DNA from 3 places in the Streptomyces sp. UH6 genome. Region 3 is predicted to be linked to each of the others. Evidence: riboswitches for the same ligand, from Rfam matches in the RefSeq annotation. Region 3 holds a riboswitch; each other region holds the start of a gene.
The links. A riboswitch is a leader RNA that binds a small molecule or an ion and turns the genes downstream of it on or off. The one in region 3 is predicted to bind cyclic di-AMP.
Positions count from the first base shown of each region.

Region 1: linked by a shared signal. The riboswitch ahead of HW445_RS11640 (M23 family metallopeptidase) and the one ahead of HW445_RS04405 (C40 family peptidase) in region 3 are both predicted to bind cyclic di-AMP.
Region 2: linked by a shared signal. The riboswitch ahead of HW445_RS34360 (transglycosylase SLT domain-containing protein) and the one ahead of HW445_RS04405 (C40 family peptidase) in region 3 are both predicted to bind cyclic di-AMP.

Region 1 covers NZ_JACADT010000171.1:2,577-7,734, forward strand. Annotated here, with positions in the region: gene HW445_RS11620 (aspartate aminotransferase family protein) at 1-94, shown strand, start outside; gene HW445_RS11625 (helix-turn-helix domain-containing protein) at 259-903, shown strand; gene HW445_RS11630 (DUF6126 family protein) at 900-1,040, shown strand; gene HW445_RS11635 (tyrosine-protein phosphatase) at 1,147-1,944, opposite strand; cyclic di-AMP (ydaO/yuaA leader) riboswitch at 2,390-2,554, shown strand; gene HW445_RS11640 (M23 family metallopeptidase) at 2,559-3,392, shown strand; gene HW445_RS11645 (SGNH/GDSL hydrolase family protein) at 3,635-4,426, shown strand; partial or broken gene HW445_RS11650 (MBL fold metallo-hydrolase) at 4,662-5,158, shown strand, end outside.
Region 2 covers NZ_JACADT010000048.1:8,011-13,168, reverse strand. Annotated here, with positions in the region: gene recQ (DNA helicase RecQ) at 1-1,098, shown strand, start outside; gene HW445_RS05725 (HAD family hydrolase) at 1,488-2,321, shown strand; gene HW445_RS34360 (transglycosylase SLT domain-containing protein) at 2,331-2,855, opposite strand; cyclic di-AMP (ydaO/yuaA leader) riboswitch at 2,859-3,033, opposite strand; gene HW445_RS05715 (polyprenyl synthetase family protein) at 3,465-4,475, shown strand; gene nuoN (NADH-quinone oxidoreductase subunit NuoN) at 4,582-5,158, opposite strand, start outside.
Region 3 covers NZ_JACADT010000031.1:12,009-17,166, reverse strand. Annotated here, with positions in the region: partial or broken gene HW445_RS04415 (hypothetical protein) at 1-767, shown strand, start outside; gene HW445_RS04410 (DoxX family membrane protein) at 847-1,371, shown strand; cyclic di-AMP (ydaO/yuaA leader) riboswitch at 1,724-1,881, shown strand; gene HW445_RS04405 (C40 family peptidase) at 1,888-3,057, shown strand; gene HW445_RS04400 (hypothetical protein) at 3,230-3,583, opposite strand; gene HW445_RS04395 (C40 family peptidase) at 3,961-5,034, shown strand.

The DNA of each region.
Region 1 (5,158 bases), on a different contig from region 3:
GGCCTTCACGGCGGTGATGGACGACGCCCACCAGGGAGGTCTCGTGTGGGACTTCGGACGCCGGCTGATGAAGCAGGCGGCCGCCAACCGCTAGGCGGCACGGAACCGCCGGCCGGGCCGCCTCCGGACGGGAGTCCGGGGGCGCCCCCGGACGCTGCCGGGGCCTCCTCACCCGCGGCGTCGGAGGCCGCACCCGCCCCCTCTTGCCTCTGAGGCAAGGAAGTTGCCGCTGGGGCAAAAACCTGGCTGAATGGCGGTATGTCCGCCGCAGATCCCGGCCCACCGGGAGACCTTCCCAGCGTAGCCCCCACGCTCCGCGCGCTGCGCCACCGCACAGGCCTCACGCTGGAGGCCGCCGCCCGGGCCGCGGACCTCTCCCCGGCCCACCTGTCCCGCCTGGAGACGGGCCACCGCCAGCCCTCCCTGCCCGTCCTCCTCGGACTGGCCCGCGTCTTTGGCACCACCGTCTCCGAGCTGCTCGGCGAGACCGCCCCCGACCGCGAGGCCGTGGTGCGGGCCGCCGACACCCTGGAGACCCGGGCCGGGGGCTGGAGCTACTGGCACGCGGGGGCGCCGGGCCGGGCCATGCAGGCCCTCCGGGTCCGCATCCCCCGCAGCGGCGGCCCGCAGGACCAGGTGGTCCGCGTCCACCCGGGCGAGGAGTGGCTGCACGTCCTCACCGGCCGCCTCCGCCTGCACCTGGGCGACACGAGCCACGTGCTCGGCCCCGGGGACGGCGCCCACTTCGACTCGCTCACCCCGCACCGCCTGGCTCCCGACGGGCCGGACGGAGCCGAGCTCCTGTTCGTCCACACCCTGCTGCAGAGCCCCACGGCCGCCCTCTGCCTCGGCCCCGAGGCGAACGCCGGCCACCCGACCCCGTCAGGAGTGCCCACGTCATGACGACCCCCGACAAGAAGAACGTCGAGGACAAGCTCCCCCGCGCCCTCTGGATCCGTCTCTTCGTGTACATCGTGGCGGGCCACCTCTTCGCCGGTTTCATCTGGCTGCTCTTCGAGGCGGGTGCCCGCGCCAACTGAGCCGGATGCGGGCCCGGGGCCCGGTGCGGAGCCGGTCGGGCCCCGCACCGGGCCTCCGTCGGTCGAGGAGCCGCTCGGTCGAGGGGCCGCTCGGTCGAGGAGCCGCTCAGTCGAGGAGCCGCTCGCGCAGCCTCTCGCGCAGCTCCGGCGTCACCCCGAGGCCCTGCGTCAGGTAGGCGTCGACCCCGCCCCAGTTCTCCTCGATGGTCTCGAAGGCGGCCCCCAGGTACTCGGGCCGCGCGTCGAACAGCGGGCTCAGCAGCTCCGTGATCTCCGGCGTGTACGGGTCGGAGGACTCGCCGCCCCGGTGCAGCTTGTAGCGGCGGTGCTTGGCCCCCGACTTCAGGTAGTCCTCAGTGATGGCGTCCCGCTCCACGCCCAGTGCGAGCAGCACGACCGCGATCGAGAGCCCCGCCCGGTCCTTGCCCGCCGAGCAGTGCATCAGCGCCGGCACGCTCTCCTCGGCCATGGCGCGCAGCACCGTCGTGTGCTCGCCGGTGCGGGTGAGGACGGTCGTCCGGTAGGAGGCGATCATGCGCTGCTCGGCGCGGCCCTCGCCCAGCAGGGGCCTGAGCTCGTCGATACCCCCGCGGCGGACACGCTTCCAGAACTCCGCCCCGTCGGCCGGGTCGGAGAGCGGCAGCCGCACCTCTCTGACCCCGGGCAGCGAGACGTCGGGGCCCTCGAGGCTCCGGTCGGCGTCGTTGCGGAAGTCGAAGACGGTGTGCAGGTTCAGGGAGGCGAGGAAGGCGGCGTCCTCGGCGGTCGCGCTCGCCAGGTGCCCGCTGCGGAACAGCACGCCGGGCTTCACCTTGCGGCCGTCCCGGGTGGGCATCCCGCCCACGTCGCGAAAGTTGCGCACTCCGGCGAGCTGGGGCTCGGTCGACGGGACCTGCTGCGTCACGGGGGGCTCCTCCCACTAGGCCCCGCCGGTGCGGCAACCGGCAGGTGCGCTCCGACGATACGACATGACCGCCCAGGACAGAGAGGGTGCCGCCCCGACGGAAACCTTCACGGCCCCGCGACGGAGAAATGCGGCAATACGGACAATTCAACACAACGATGATTTGTCACCGTAAAACACAACTCGCCCTGCGGTGAGGGGTCGTGGGGAGCGGCCGGGTGAGCAGCCTCATACCCGTGACCGAGCGTCGTCGGCGCGGGGCGGGCAACTGGCGTGCGGCGAGGTCGACTTGAGGGGGTCCTGGCGACTCTCTGTGACCGTTTTGCACTTAAGTGATCACAAACAATGCACCTTCGTTGATTTCCCGCGCTTGTCCCGTTGCGCCCCGGTCGCATACGTTCACGATCCGATCCGGACGGACGCCGAATCCTGCCGCCGCCCGGATCTCTCACACTCACCCGAGTAACCCGAGTACGGCAGGAGCGGGGGACCCACAGGTACACGCCTGTTCCGGTCTCCGGAACGGGCTAGGGGTTAAGCCGCGCCCAGCGCGGCCGGGCATCTCCAGCCCGCACCCGACAGCTCACCTCGCAGGCGACGGAGAGGACCACGTCATGCCCGCGAAGCATCAGAAGCACCGCCGCCCCACCGGCGTCCAGCGCCTCACCCGCTCCATCGCCGTCGCCGGAACGGGCGCCGTGGCGCTCGGCCTGCCCCTGTTCGGCGCCGCAGGTGCCCACGCCGCCCCCCAGCAGGGCGCGCAGAGCCTGCCGGTCGCCGCCAAGAAGGCCGCCTCCGAGACCTACAAGGTCAAGAAGGGCGACTCCCTGGCGAAGATCGCCGACAAGAAGAAGGTCGCCGGCGGCTGGAAGAAGCTGTACAAGATCAACCGCGACGTCGTAGGTGACAACCCGCGCCTGATCAAGCCCGGCACCAAGCTCGACCTCGGCAAGAAGGCCGCCGCCAAGCCCGCCCAGGCGAAGGCCGCCGCGCCCAAGACCGAGGCCCCGAAGACCACGGTCGCCGACGCGGCCGCCGCCGGCGGCTACACCGCCCCCGCGGACGCCGCCCTCGGCACCGCCTACCGCACCGCCGGCAGCATGTGGTCCAGCGGCTACCACACCGGTGTCGACTTCGCCCTGCCCACCGGCACCCCGCTGAAGTCCATCGCCGCGGGCACCGTGGTCTCCGCCGGCAACGGCGGCGCCTACGGCAACCAGGTCGTCATCCAGCACGAGGACGGCATGTACTCCCAGTACGCCCACCTGTCGCAGCTGTCCGTCTCCGCCGGCCAGACCGTCACCGTCGGCCAGCAGATCGGTCTGTCCGGCGCCACCGGCAACGTGACCGGCCCGCACCTGCACTTCGAGGTCCGCACCTCGCCCGACTACGGTTCCGACGTGGACCCGGTCGGCTACCTCCGCTCGCACGGGGTCAGCGTCGGCTGACCCCCGCGGGACCTCGCGGTTGCGCGCGAACCGAGGGCCGCACTTCCCTTCCGGAAGTGCGGCCCTCGGCGCTCCCCGTCCGGCCACCTTCCGGGTGCCGTCCGGCCGCCTGCCCGGGCGACGGAAGACGAGTGGCGTTTCTCACCCACCGTCAACCCCTCCCTACGGTCGCGTAGCTCACATCCGAAGGTGAAAGATGCCTCGATGTGGCAGACGATTCGAAGAATGACAGCAGAACAGTGATCGGGTCGGTCGGGTCGTACGTGGCCGTCGGGGACAGCTTCACCGAGGGCGTCGGCGACCAGGGCCCCGACGGGACGTTCGTCGGCTGGGCCGACCGCCTCGCGGTGCTCCTCGCCGACCGCAGGCCGGAGGGCGACTTCCGCTACACCAACCTCGCCGTGCGCGGAAAGCTGCTCGACCAGATCGTGGCCGACCAGGTGCCCCAGGTCCGCGGCCTCGCCCCCGACCTGGTGTCCATCTGCGCCGGAGGCAACGACATCCTCCGCCCGGGCACCGACCCCGACGACGTGGCGGACCGCTTCGAGAAGGCCGTCGCCGAACTCGCGTCCGCGGCCGGCAGCGTCCTCGTCGCGACCGGGTTCGACACCCGCGGCGTTCCGGTGCTCAAGCACCTCCGGGGCAAGATCGCCACGTACAACGGGCACGTGCGGGCCATCGCCGACCGCTACGACTGCCGGGTGCTGGACCTGTGGTCCCTCCGCAGCGTCCAGGACCGCCGCGCCTGGGACGACGACCGGCTGCACCTCTCCGCCGAGGGGCACACCCGGGTGGCGCTCCGCGCCGGCCAGGTCCTCGGCCTCGAGGTCCCCGCCGACCCCGAGCAGCCCTGGCCGCCGCTGCCCCAGCGCGGCGTCCTGGAGGTCCGCCTCGACGACGTGCACTGGGCACGCGGGCACCTGGTGCCGTGGATCGGGCGGCGCCTGCGCGGCCGGTCCTCCGGGGACACCGTCGTCGCCAAGGGCACCCTCGCGCTCGACGACCTCAAGTCCTGGCTCGCCAGGGCCGTCTGAGCCGCACCACGGTGTCCCGCCGGTCCGCGGACCGGCGGGACACCGTGGATCGCGCGGTGGCCGGATCGGCGTGCCCGGGGCGCACGGATCGAGGCAACGCGGCGCACGACGTCCGCGTCCGTAGGAGCATGGACACGCGCACCTTCGAGCACACCCGATCAGGCACAGCGGCTGGAGGCCACCTGTGAGCGACAGCGGTTCCCTTTCCCGATCCGTCACCGCGGCGGGCGCGTCGCTGCTGCGGGGCCTGCGCCCCGAGGCGTTCGGCGCCGAGGCCCGGGGAAAGCGGCTGGCCCGCATCCAGGCCTCGCCCCACTTCGCCGACGGCGTCTTCCGCAACCCGGCCGGACCCACCCGCACGACCCCCGACCCGTCCTCGCGGCGTGAACTGGCCAAGGGACTCCTCGACCGCGAGGCCCGCGCGCTGCGCGCCCCCGCGCGGCCCATACCCCTGCACCCCAGCACCCTCGCCGACCTGGCGACCCCGCCGGCCGACGGACTGCGGGTCACCTGGCTCGGCCACTCCACCGTGCTGACCGAGATCGACGGCCGGCGGGTGCTGTTCGACCCCGTCTGGGGTCAGCGCTGCTCCCCGGTCACCTTCGCCGGCCCCCGCCGGCTCCACCCCGTTCCCGCGCCGCTCGCCGCACTGGGACCGGTGGACGTCGTCGTGATCTCCCACGACCACTACGACCACCTGGACATGCCCACCATCAAGGCGCTGGCCGGGAC
Region 2 (5,158 bases), on a different contig from region 3:
GCCGAGTTCCTCCGCGCCAACGGCGTCGAGGCGGTGCCGTACCACGCGGGCCTCGACGCGGCCACCCGCGCCGCCCACCAGTCCCGGTTCCTGCGCGAGGAGGGCCTGGTGGTCGTCGCCACCATCGCCTTCGGCATGGGGATCGACAAGCCGGACGTGCGGTTCGTGGCCCATCTGGACCTGCCGAAGTCGGTGGAGGGCTACTACCAGGAGACCGGCCGCGCGGGGCGCGACGGGCTGCCGTCGACGGCGTGGATGACGTACGGGCTCAACGATGTCGTCCAGCTGCGGAAGATGATCCTCTCGGGCGAGGGCGACGAGGCCTTCCGCCGGCGCGCCCAGGCCCATCTGGACGCGATGCTGGCCCTCTGCGAGACCGTCCGGTGCCGCCGGGGCCAGCTGCTGGCCTACTTCGGCCAGGAGGCGGCCGAGGAGGCGTGCGGCAACTGCGACACCTGCCTCACCCCGCCGGAGACCTGGGACGCCACCGTAGCCGCGCAGAAGGTGCTCTCCACGGTGGTCCGGCTCGACCGGGAGCGGCGGCAGAAGTTCGGCGCGACCCAGATCATCGACATCCTGCTCGGCAAGCGCACGGCCAAGGTGATCCAGTTCGACCACGACCAGCTGTCCGTGTTCGGCATCGGCGAGGACCTCGCCGAGGGCGAGTGGCGCGGTGTGGTCCGGCAGCTGCTGGCACAGGGCCTGCTCTCCGTGGAGGGCGAGTACGGCACGCTGGTGCTGACCGAGGGCAGCGCCGCCGTGCTGCGCGGCGAGCGTCCGGTGCCGATGCGCAAGGAGCCCAGGAAGGCGCCCTCCGCCCGCGGCGAGCGCAAGGCGAAGGCCGCCGCGGCCGTGGCCGAGCTGCCCGAGGAGCTCCAGCCGGTCTTCGAGGCGCTGCGCGCCTGGCGCGGGGAGCGCGCCCGGGAGCAGGGCGTCCCCGCCTACGTGATCTTCCACGACGCGACCCTGCGGGAGATCGCCGCGGCCCGCCCCACCTCGGTGGACGAGCTGCGCGGGATCAGCGGCATCGGCGAGAAGAAGCTGGCCACGCACGGCGAGAGCGTCGTCGGACTCCTGGCGTCGCTCGACGACGCCTGAGCGCGGGGCACCGCGTCGACGAGGTGAGCGCGGGTGCACGCCGCGGTGCCTGAACACGGGGGCGCCTCTCCGGGCACTCCGAGCACGCCGAGCACGGGGGCATGCCCACCACTCCCGGGCGCGGGAGCAGCCCCTCGGTGCCTGAGCACGGGCAGACCGCGACGCACGAGCACCGGGCCCACGTCGGTGCCGGTGCACGGGGCTGCGTCTCCGGACGCCCCAGCACGTCGGGGCCTCTCCGGCGCCTGAGCACCGGCTACGGCCCCCGGCGGCCGGGGGGAATCACCCCGGATCGCGCTCACATGAGACGATCAGCGCCCTATTGCACACATCCGGTCGGCGTGTCAACCCGTCACAGGGGCGCTCCGGATCGTCCGTATTCTCTGATCATGCCCGCACCCGCCGCCTATGCGCCCCCTTCCCGTGCGCTCCCCGCGTACGCCCTCATCGCCACGGACCTGGACGGCACGCTCCTGCGTGACGACGACACCGTCTCCCCCCGCACCCGCGCGGCACTGGGAGGCGCCGCCCGGGCGGGTGCCCGGCATCTGGTGGTGACGGGGCGCCCCGCGCCGCGGGTACGCGACCTGCTCGCCGGGATCGGCGGCGGTTTCGCGGTGTGCGGGCAGGGCGCGCAGCTCTACGACGCGGACCGGGACCGTCTGGTGTGGTCGATGACGCTGGACCGCGAGCTGGCGGAGACCGCCATCGGCAAGATCGAGGCCGAGGTGGGCCAGGTGTACGCGGCCGTCGACCAGGACGGCGCCAACGGGCTCACCCTGATCGAGCCCGGCTACCGGATGGCCCGCCCCACCCTCCCCGCCGTGCGGGTGGACCGCCGGGACGCCCTGTGGGAGCGGCCGATCACCAAGGTGCTGCTCTGCCACCCCGAGCTGACCGACGACGAGCTGACGGCGGTGGCCGCCGCGGCCGTCGGGTCGCTGGCGACGGTGACGATGTCGGGGCCGGGCACCGTGGAGCTGCAGCCGCACGGCATCACCAAGGCGACCGGCCTGGCCATGGCGGCGTCCCGGCTCGGCCTCGGCCCCGAGGACGCCATCGCCTTCGGCGACATGCCGAACGACGTGCCCATGTTCCGCTGGGCGGCCCGCGGGGTGGCCATGGCCAACGCCCACCCCGAGCTGAAGGCGGTCGCCGACGAGGTCACCACGACGAACGAGGACGACGGCGTGGCCGTCGTCCTCGAGCGCCTGTTCCCCTGAGGGAGCCGGTCAGTACGCGCTGTTCACGTTGTCGATCGAGCCGTAGCGGTCGGCAGCGTAGTTGCACGCGGCGGCGATGTTGGCGACCGGGTCGAACGGCGAGGACCCGGTGCCCTCCACGTGGTACTCGTCGAAGGTGGGGTCGATCACCTGGAGCAGGCCCTTGGACGGGATGCCGTTGACGGCGTTGATGTCCCAGTCGTTGATGGCCAGCGGGTTGCCCGAGGACTCGCGCATCACATTGCGGTGGATGCCCTCGTAGGTGCCCGGGATGTCGTGCTTCTCCATGACGTCCAGGGCCTCGTTGATCCACGCGTCCAGGTTCTCCGGCGTCGCGGCGAGCTGGGTGACCTTGTTGCCGGCGGCGGCCGCGGTGTCCTTGGCGGCGGCCGGGGCGTCCTTGGCCGCGGCCGCGGTGTCCTTGGCGGCGGCCGGGGTCTCGGCGGCCCAGGCGCCGGTCGCGCCCGCGATCGGGGCGGCGACGACGGCCGCGGCGACGGCAAGGACGGACGCGGTACGGGTGAAGCGGGTCATGGTTGATCCTTTCCGGCGCCTGCGAGGTGAGCTGTCGGGTTCGGGCCAGAAAGGCTGCCCGGCCCGTCGCCCTGGTCGGGCGACAGGCTTCACCCCGAGCCGTCCGGAAGCGTGCTCCGGGCCGGCGGCGTACCTGGGTCCCCCGCTCCTGCCGTCATGGAATGGGTGTGTGGTGACCGGACGGCGGCAGGACTCGGCGTTCCACCCGGCTGGCCCGAAACGTACGTGAGAGCGGATGTCCGAAACAAGTACGAAAGTCACTGGATCACGCTGGTTGATCATGATTGCGGGTGATTTGCGCCCCACGAGCGCACCGCCATCGACCCTCAACTTCTCCCGATAGAGGGCGAGTTCGCCGTATCCACCCCCGCACGTCCGCGCTCCGCCCCTGTGGCTCACTTCACGGATCGGTCGATGCCCACCCAAAGGGATGGAATGTGCACCAGCTCACTCAACCCACCGAAACCGGACAGGGCATCTCCCGGCCATCTGGCGGGTGGGGGCTGTCGGTGATCGAAACCTGACCGGATACGCTGAGTGGGGTGATGGCAATGACCTATCGACAAACCGTGTAACCGTCAGCACACACCAGCAGACAGGAGACCCCTCGTGACCGTGGTCGGGCCGTTCGGGCTGAGGGTTCGGGACCAGGCGCTGGAGGCCGCCGTCCAGGCGGGCATGGCGGCCGTCGAGGAAGGTCTGCTCGAAGCCACCAAGAGCGAGGTCCCGTTCATCACGGAGGCCGCGCAGCACCTCGTGAAGGCCGGCGGCAAGCGGTTCCGCCCGCTGCTCGTCACGCTCGCCGCACAGTTCGGTGACCCTGAGGCGCCGGGGATCGTCCCGTCGGCGGTGGTCGTCGAGCTCACCCACCTCGCCACGCTGTACCACGACGACGTGATGGACGAGGCCGAGGTGCGCCGCGGCGTGCCCAGCGCCAACAGCCGCTGGGGCAACTCGGTGGCCGTCCTCACCGGCGACTTCCTCTTCGCCCGCGCCTCGCACATCCTGGCCGACCTCGGCCCGGAGGCGGTGCGGGTGCAGGCCGAGGCGTTCGAGCGGCTGGTCACGGGCCAGATCCTGGAGACCGCCGGCCCCTCCGACGGGCGCTCCCCCATCGACCACTACCTCGACGTGCTGGCCGGCAAGACCGGCTCGCTGGTGGCCGTCGCCTGCCGGTTCGGCGCGATGATGTCCGGCGCCGACGACCAGGTCGTGGACGTGCTCACGCAGTACGGCGAGCGGCTCGGCGTGGCCTTCCAGCTCGCCGACGACGTCCTGGACATCGCCTCCGACTCCTCCGACTCCGGCAAGACCCCCGGGACCGACCTGCGCGAGGGCATCGCCACGCTGCCCGTGCTGCGCCTGCGCGAGCGGGTGGAGCGGCTGGGGCGGGCGGAGGACGCCGAGCTGTGCGAGCTGCTCGACTCCGACCTGACGGACGAGGCGCGCCTCGCCGAGGCGGTGGCCCGGCTGCGGGCCCACCCCGCCCTGGAGGACGCCCGGGCGGACACCGTCCGCTACGCCCAGGAGGCCCGGTCTGCGCTCACTCCGCTGCCGGAGTGCGAGGCCAAGACCGCCCTCGTGCACCTGTGCGACGCCGTGGTGCACCGCGCGGGCTGACCCGCCACCGCCGCGGCCGCCGCGCGACCCGCGTACGCCGAAGGCCCGGCCCCCGAGGGGGCCGGGCCTTCGGCGTACGTGCGGGAACCCGCCGGTGCGGGCCCGGTCAGCGGACGAACACGCCCGCCGAGTTCGCCAGGTCCAGGAAGTACTGCGGGGCCACACCCAGCACCACCGTCACCGCGGCACCCACCGCGATCGCGGTGGTCGTCAGCGGCGACGGCACCGCCACCGTGGGCCCCTCCGGCTTGGGCTCGCTGAAGAACATCAGGACGATCACCCGGATGTAGAAGAACGCCGCGACCGCCGAGGACAGCACGCCGACCACCACCAGCGGTGCCGCGCCGCCCTCCGCCGCCGCCTTGAAGACGGCGAACTTGCCCGCGAACCCGGAGGTCAGCGGAATGCCCGCGAAGGCCAGCAGGAAGACCGCGAACACCGCCGCCACCAGCGGCGAACGCCGCCCGAGACCCGCCCACTTGGACAGGTGGGTGGCCTCGCCGCCCGCGTCGCGCACCAGCGTCACCACGGCGAACGCGCCCACCGTGACGAAGGAGTAGGCGGCCAGGTAGAAGAGGACCGAGGAGATCCCCTCCCGCCGCGTCGCGATCACACCGGCCAGGATGAACCCGGCGTGCGCGATCGACGAGTAGGCCAGCAGCCGCTTGATGTCGGTCTGGGTG
Region 3 (5,158 bases):
CCGCCTGGGTGCTGTTCACCGCCTTCGCCGTGCTGACCCTGGCCGGCCAGCTGGCCGCCGCCTCCGGCCACCGGGAGCGCGACTCGCTGATCGCGGGCCTGAACCTCGCCCGGGGCGCGGGCATGGTGACGGTGCTGGCCGTGGTCTGTGCCATCGCGGTGCTGGTCCGGCGGGTGGTGAGCCTTCGGGTGCTCGGCCAGCGGCTGCAGAAGGTCCGTGCCGACCGCCCGCGCGCCGCCGACCTGCTGACCGACGACTCCGGGCGGGGCAGCTTCGCCGACATCCAGTACGTGGTGATCTCCGCCGTGGCGCTGGTCTTCGGCCTGGTCCGGCTCGCCCGCCGCCCCGAGCAGCTGCCCGACCTGCCGTGGGGGCTGGCCGTGGTGGTGCTGGTCTCCGCGGCGACGTACCTGGCCGGCAAGTACGCGGAGGGCGGCCGCCCGGTCGTCCTCTCCGTGGTGCGGGCCCGCGAGGCCGGAGACCTGGACGGGCCGATCCGCACCGGGGACGACATCGAGATCCGTGGCGCGGGGTTCGTGCCCCCGGGGGCGCAGGGCGCGGACCGGCTGTCGCGGATGGTCGTCCGCATAGGGTCGGTCAACGTCCACGTTCCGCTGGTCCCCGTCACCGGCGGCTTCAGCAACCCCTCGGACACGGTGCTGACGGTGCCGGTCCCGGCCGAGGTGGAGCCCGGCCGGGTGGAGGTGCAGGTGGTGACCGCGGCGGGGCTGGAGACCAACCGGATGGTCGTCGACATCACCGAGTGACGTCACGCCGCGGCGCACGTAGGCTGTCCCCCGAATTGGTTGACGGATAAACCGACCTGCGGGAAAGGCGGCCACGGTCATGGCGGTCACCACCACCGGCGCCACCCGGACGTCCGGCCCGAGGGAGGCCGCCGCACGCTTCGCGCTGCTCCCCCTGAGGGTCTTCCTCGGCGTCACCTTCCTCTACGCGGGCCTGGACAAGCTCACCGACTCCGCCTTCCTGAAGGAGTCCGGCCCCGGCTCCATCGGCGGGCAGATGGACGCGGTCCGCGACGTCTCCGCCGTCCCCGCCCTGGTCGACCTCGGGCTGAACGCCCCCGTCGCCTTCGGCCTCGCCATCGCCCTGGGCGAGCTGGCCGTCGGTCTCGGCACCCTCCTCGGCCTCCTCACCCGTATGGCGGCGACCGGGGGCGCGCTCATCTCGCTGAGCCTGTGGCTGACGATGAGCTGGGCCGCGGAGCCGTACTACCTCGGCAACGACCTCCCGTACCTGATGGCGTGGACCCCGCTGATCCTGGCCGGCGGCGGCGCGCTCTCCCTCGACGCGGCGTGGCGCGCGCGGCGGGCCGGACGGGCGGCGGGGACCGACGCGACCACCGCCTGAGGCCCGCGCCACGGGCGGACCCGCACCGCCCGTGCACCACCTCCGCGTCCCCGCGCACCACCTCCGCGCGCCGTCTTCCGTACGCACGCACCACCTTCCGCGCTCACGCGCCGACCACCGCGCTGGCGCACCACCTCCGCGCTCCCCGAGCACCCCTGGCCGTGGAACGTCACTGCGCCACGAAACGCTGTTGCGCTACCGAACGCCGCCACGCCCTCACGATCGGCCACGCTTTTACGAAGGTCACAAAAACGTATCGGGCATAACGCACACCGTCCTTCACACGGACACCACGGGTTGGCTAACGTGCCGCGCGGGCCGTCCGATCCCGACCGGCGAACCTCGCCGGTCCGCGCGGCCCCCGCCGAGTCCGGTGCCGTGCCGGAGCCGGGGACCCGCGCGCACCACCTGGGGTGAATCGATCCGGCCCCGCCGGACCGTAGGGCAACCCTTCCGGAAGTCCCGCCCGAACCCGACAGCTAACCCGGTAGGCGGGAGACGGAAGGAGTCGCCGCCTTGGCGTCGCACCGAAAACCCCGCCCCACGGGCCTGCTCGCGGGTATACGCACCCCCGCGCTGGCGACCGTCGCCCTCACCTCCGTGGCCCTGCTGACCCAGACCGCCCAGGCCGCGCCCGCCGACCGCCCCAGCCTCGAAGAGGTCCAGAAGAAGGTCGACACCCTCTACCGCGAGGCCGAGGCGGCCACCGAGAAGTACAACTCGGCCAAGGAGCAGAGCGAGCAGCAGCGCGAGGAGCTCGACAAGCTGCTCGACGACGTCGCCGAGCGCACCGAGGAGCTGAACGAGGCCCGCGAGAGACTCGGCTCCTACGCCGCCGCCCAGTACCGCTCCGGCACCGCCCTCCCCGACACCGCGACCTTCCTGCTCGCCGACGCGCCTCAGGACTACTTCGACCAGGCGCAGCTGATGGACCGCCTGACGGGCCGGCAGAAGGATGCCGTCGACGACTTCGTGGAGCGGCAGGCCGCCACGTCCGAGAAGCGGCAGGAAGCCACCGAGAGCCTGGAGACGCTGAGCTCCTCCGAGGAGGAACTGCGCACCAGCAAGGCGACCGTCCAGAAGAAGCTGACCGACGCCCGGGAACTGCTGGCCGACCTGACCGCCGAGGAGAAGGCGCGGCTCGCCGAGATCGAGCGGCAGAAGGAGGAGGAGGCCCGCCGGAAGGCGGAGGAGCTCGCCCGTCGGCAGGCCGCCGAGGAGAAGGCCCGGCAGGAGGCGGCCGCCGAGCAGGAGGCCGACGAGGCCGCCGGCGGCGGGAGCGGCGCGGACGGTGGCTCCGGGACGGGAGGCGGCACGGACGCCTCCGCCACGCAGGGCCAGAAGGCGGTCGCGTTCGCCGAGGCCCAGATCGGCCTTCCCTACGTCTGGGGCGCGACCGGCCCGGACTCCTACGACTGCTCCGGCCTGACCCAGGCGGCCTGGAAGGCCGCCGGCGTGGACCTGCCCCGCACCACCTACGACCAGGTGAACGCCGGCACCACCGTCCCGGTCTCCGAGGCGAAGCCGGGCGACCTGGTCTTCTTCTACGACGACGTCACCCACGTGGGCGTCTACATCGGCGAGGGCATGATGATCCACGCCCCGAAGCCCGGTGCGTACGTCCGTGAGGAGTCCATCTACTACGACGGCGAGGGCTCCATCCACAGCATCGTGCGCCCCGCCTGACCGGCACCGGAACCGGAACCGGAAACGGCGACCCCGCCTCAGCCTCGGTTCCGCTTCGGCTTCGGCTTCGGCTTCGGCTTCGGCAGCGTCGGAGCCGAAGCCGGGCGGAAGACGACGACGGCCCGCACGCCTCGAGCGTGCGGGCCGTCGCGCGTGCGTCAGCGCGGCCGAGTCACTTCCACAGCACCGCGATGAAGATGTTCACCGTGGTCAGCGCACCCACCAGGGCGAACTGCCCCTTGGACACCCGCTCCTCGTCCCGCTTCACGTAGACCAGGCCGAGGATCACGATCAGCAGCAGCAGCTTGACGCCGATCTTGATGTGGTTGACCGAGCCGCCCTGTGCCTCGTTGAGACCGACCAGGACGATGCCGGTGACCAGCATGGTGAGGGCGCCGTGCAGCATGCCCGGGGTGAAGCGGGCGGCGCCCTGACCGATGGCCTTCATCTGGTGGAAGAAACCGCCGAGCAGGGCGGCGATACCGATGATGTGAAGACCGACGAAGATGTGCAGGAGTACGTCCATGCCGGGGAGCCTAGCCACCGCGCTTTCCCACCCCGGAGGCGGGCCGTCGCGTAGCACCCCTGCCGTCACATCCGCCCCGGAAGTGCACATTCGGTCACTCCACCGCACCAAGCCGTCACGACCGAACCGCTACTGGGTTACCCCCCGGACCATAGTGACCCTTTGCGTTCAGCTGCACACAAACCGTTACCAGACGGTGACGTACCGGATTAGCGTCCTCCCCCAGGTGACCGGCTCCCCTCATGTCGTCCTGACCAGGACGGCGTCGGTCACCGACCGAAGGTCCGGCGGTGGCCTGCCTCCCCTGTGCAGGCCACCGCCGGATGTGTGACCGCCCCCGCCCGGCGGCGGGACGTACGGAAGGACGTGGACTCCACGTGGCATCGCACCGCAAGCCCCCACAGCACAGGCGGAGCGGCAGCAGGGCCCGCACACTGCTCACCGCGGTACTCGCGGGAGCGGCGGCGTCGGCGGGACTCGACGGAGTCGGACACGCGGCGCCGAAGCCGACGCCGGAGCAGGTCAGGGAAGAGGTCGACCAGCTCTACCGGGAGGCCGAGGCGGCCACCGAGAAGTACAACGGGGCCAGGGAAAGGACGGAGGCCGCCGAACGCCGGGTGGGCAAGCTGCAGGACGAGGCCGCCCGGCGGACCGAGGAGCTGAACACCGCGCGCGAGTCCTTGGGTTCGGCCGCCGCCGCGCAGTACCGCTCCGGCAACGGCCTCGGGCCCGCCATGCAGCTGGCGCTCTCCTCCGACCCCGACCGCTTCCTGCGGGACGCCGGCCTCGCCGAGCGCGCCGGCGCCCTCCAGGCCACCGAGGTCGCCTCCGTGGCACGGCAGATCCGCGAGCTGGACGAGGTGCGCCAGGAGGCCCGGACCGAGCTGAAGGAGCTGGAGGACCAGCAGAAGCGGGCACAGCGGCACAAGAAGACCGTCACCGGAAAGCTGGGCAAGGCCCGCCGGCTGCTCTCCCGCCTCACCGCCGAGGAACGCGCCCGGCTCGCCGCCGAATCCGGCGGCGGGAACGCCGAGGCTCCACCGGCCCGGCCCGGCGGAACCGGCGGCGCGAAGAACTCATCGGGCACGGTCTCCGCGCCCAACACCCGTGCGGCCGCCGCGATCTCGTACGCGCAGCGGAAGCTGGGCAGTCCCTACGTCTGGGGCGCCACCGGCCCCGACGCCTTCGACTGTTCAGGGCTCGTCCAGGCCGCCTACCGTTCCGCGGGCGTCTCCCTCCCACGCACCACCTACGCACAGATCGGCGCGGGACAGCGTGTCTCCCGGTCCCAGCTCCGCCCGGGCGACCTGGTCTTCTTCTACCCCGGGGTCACCCACGTGGGCATGTACATCGGCGACGGCAAGATGATCCACGCGCCCAATCCCTCCGCCCCGGTCCGTGTCGCCCCGGTCGACGAGATGCCCTTCGCCGGAGCGACACGGGTGGTGTGACGACTCCCGGACACCCCCGCACGGGCGATCACACGGACCCGTGGACCGCGCAGACGCACGACCCGGACACACCGCAGGACACGGGCGGTGGGGTGGATGGGAGGACGGGTGGACAGGCGGACGG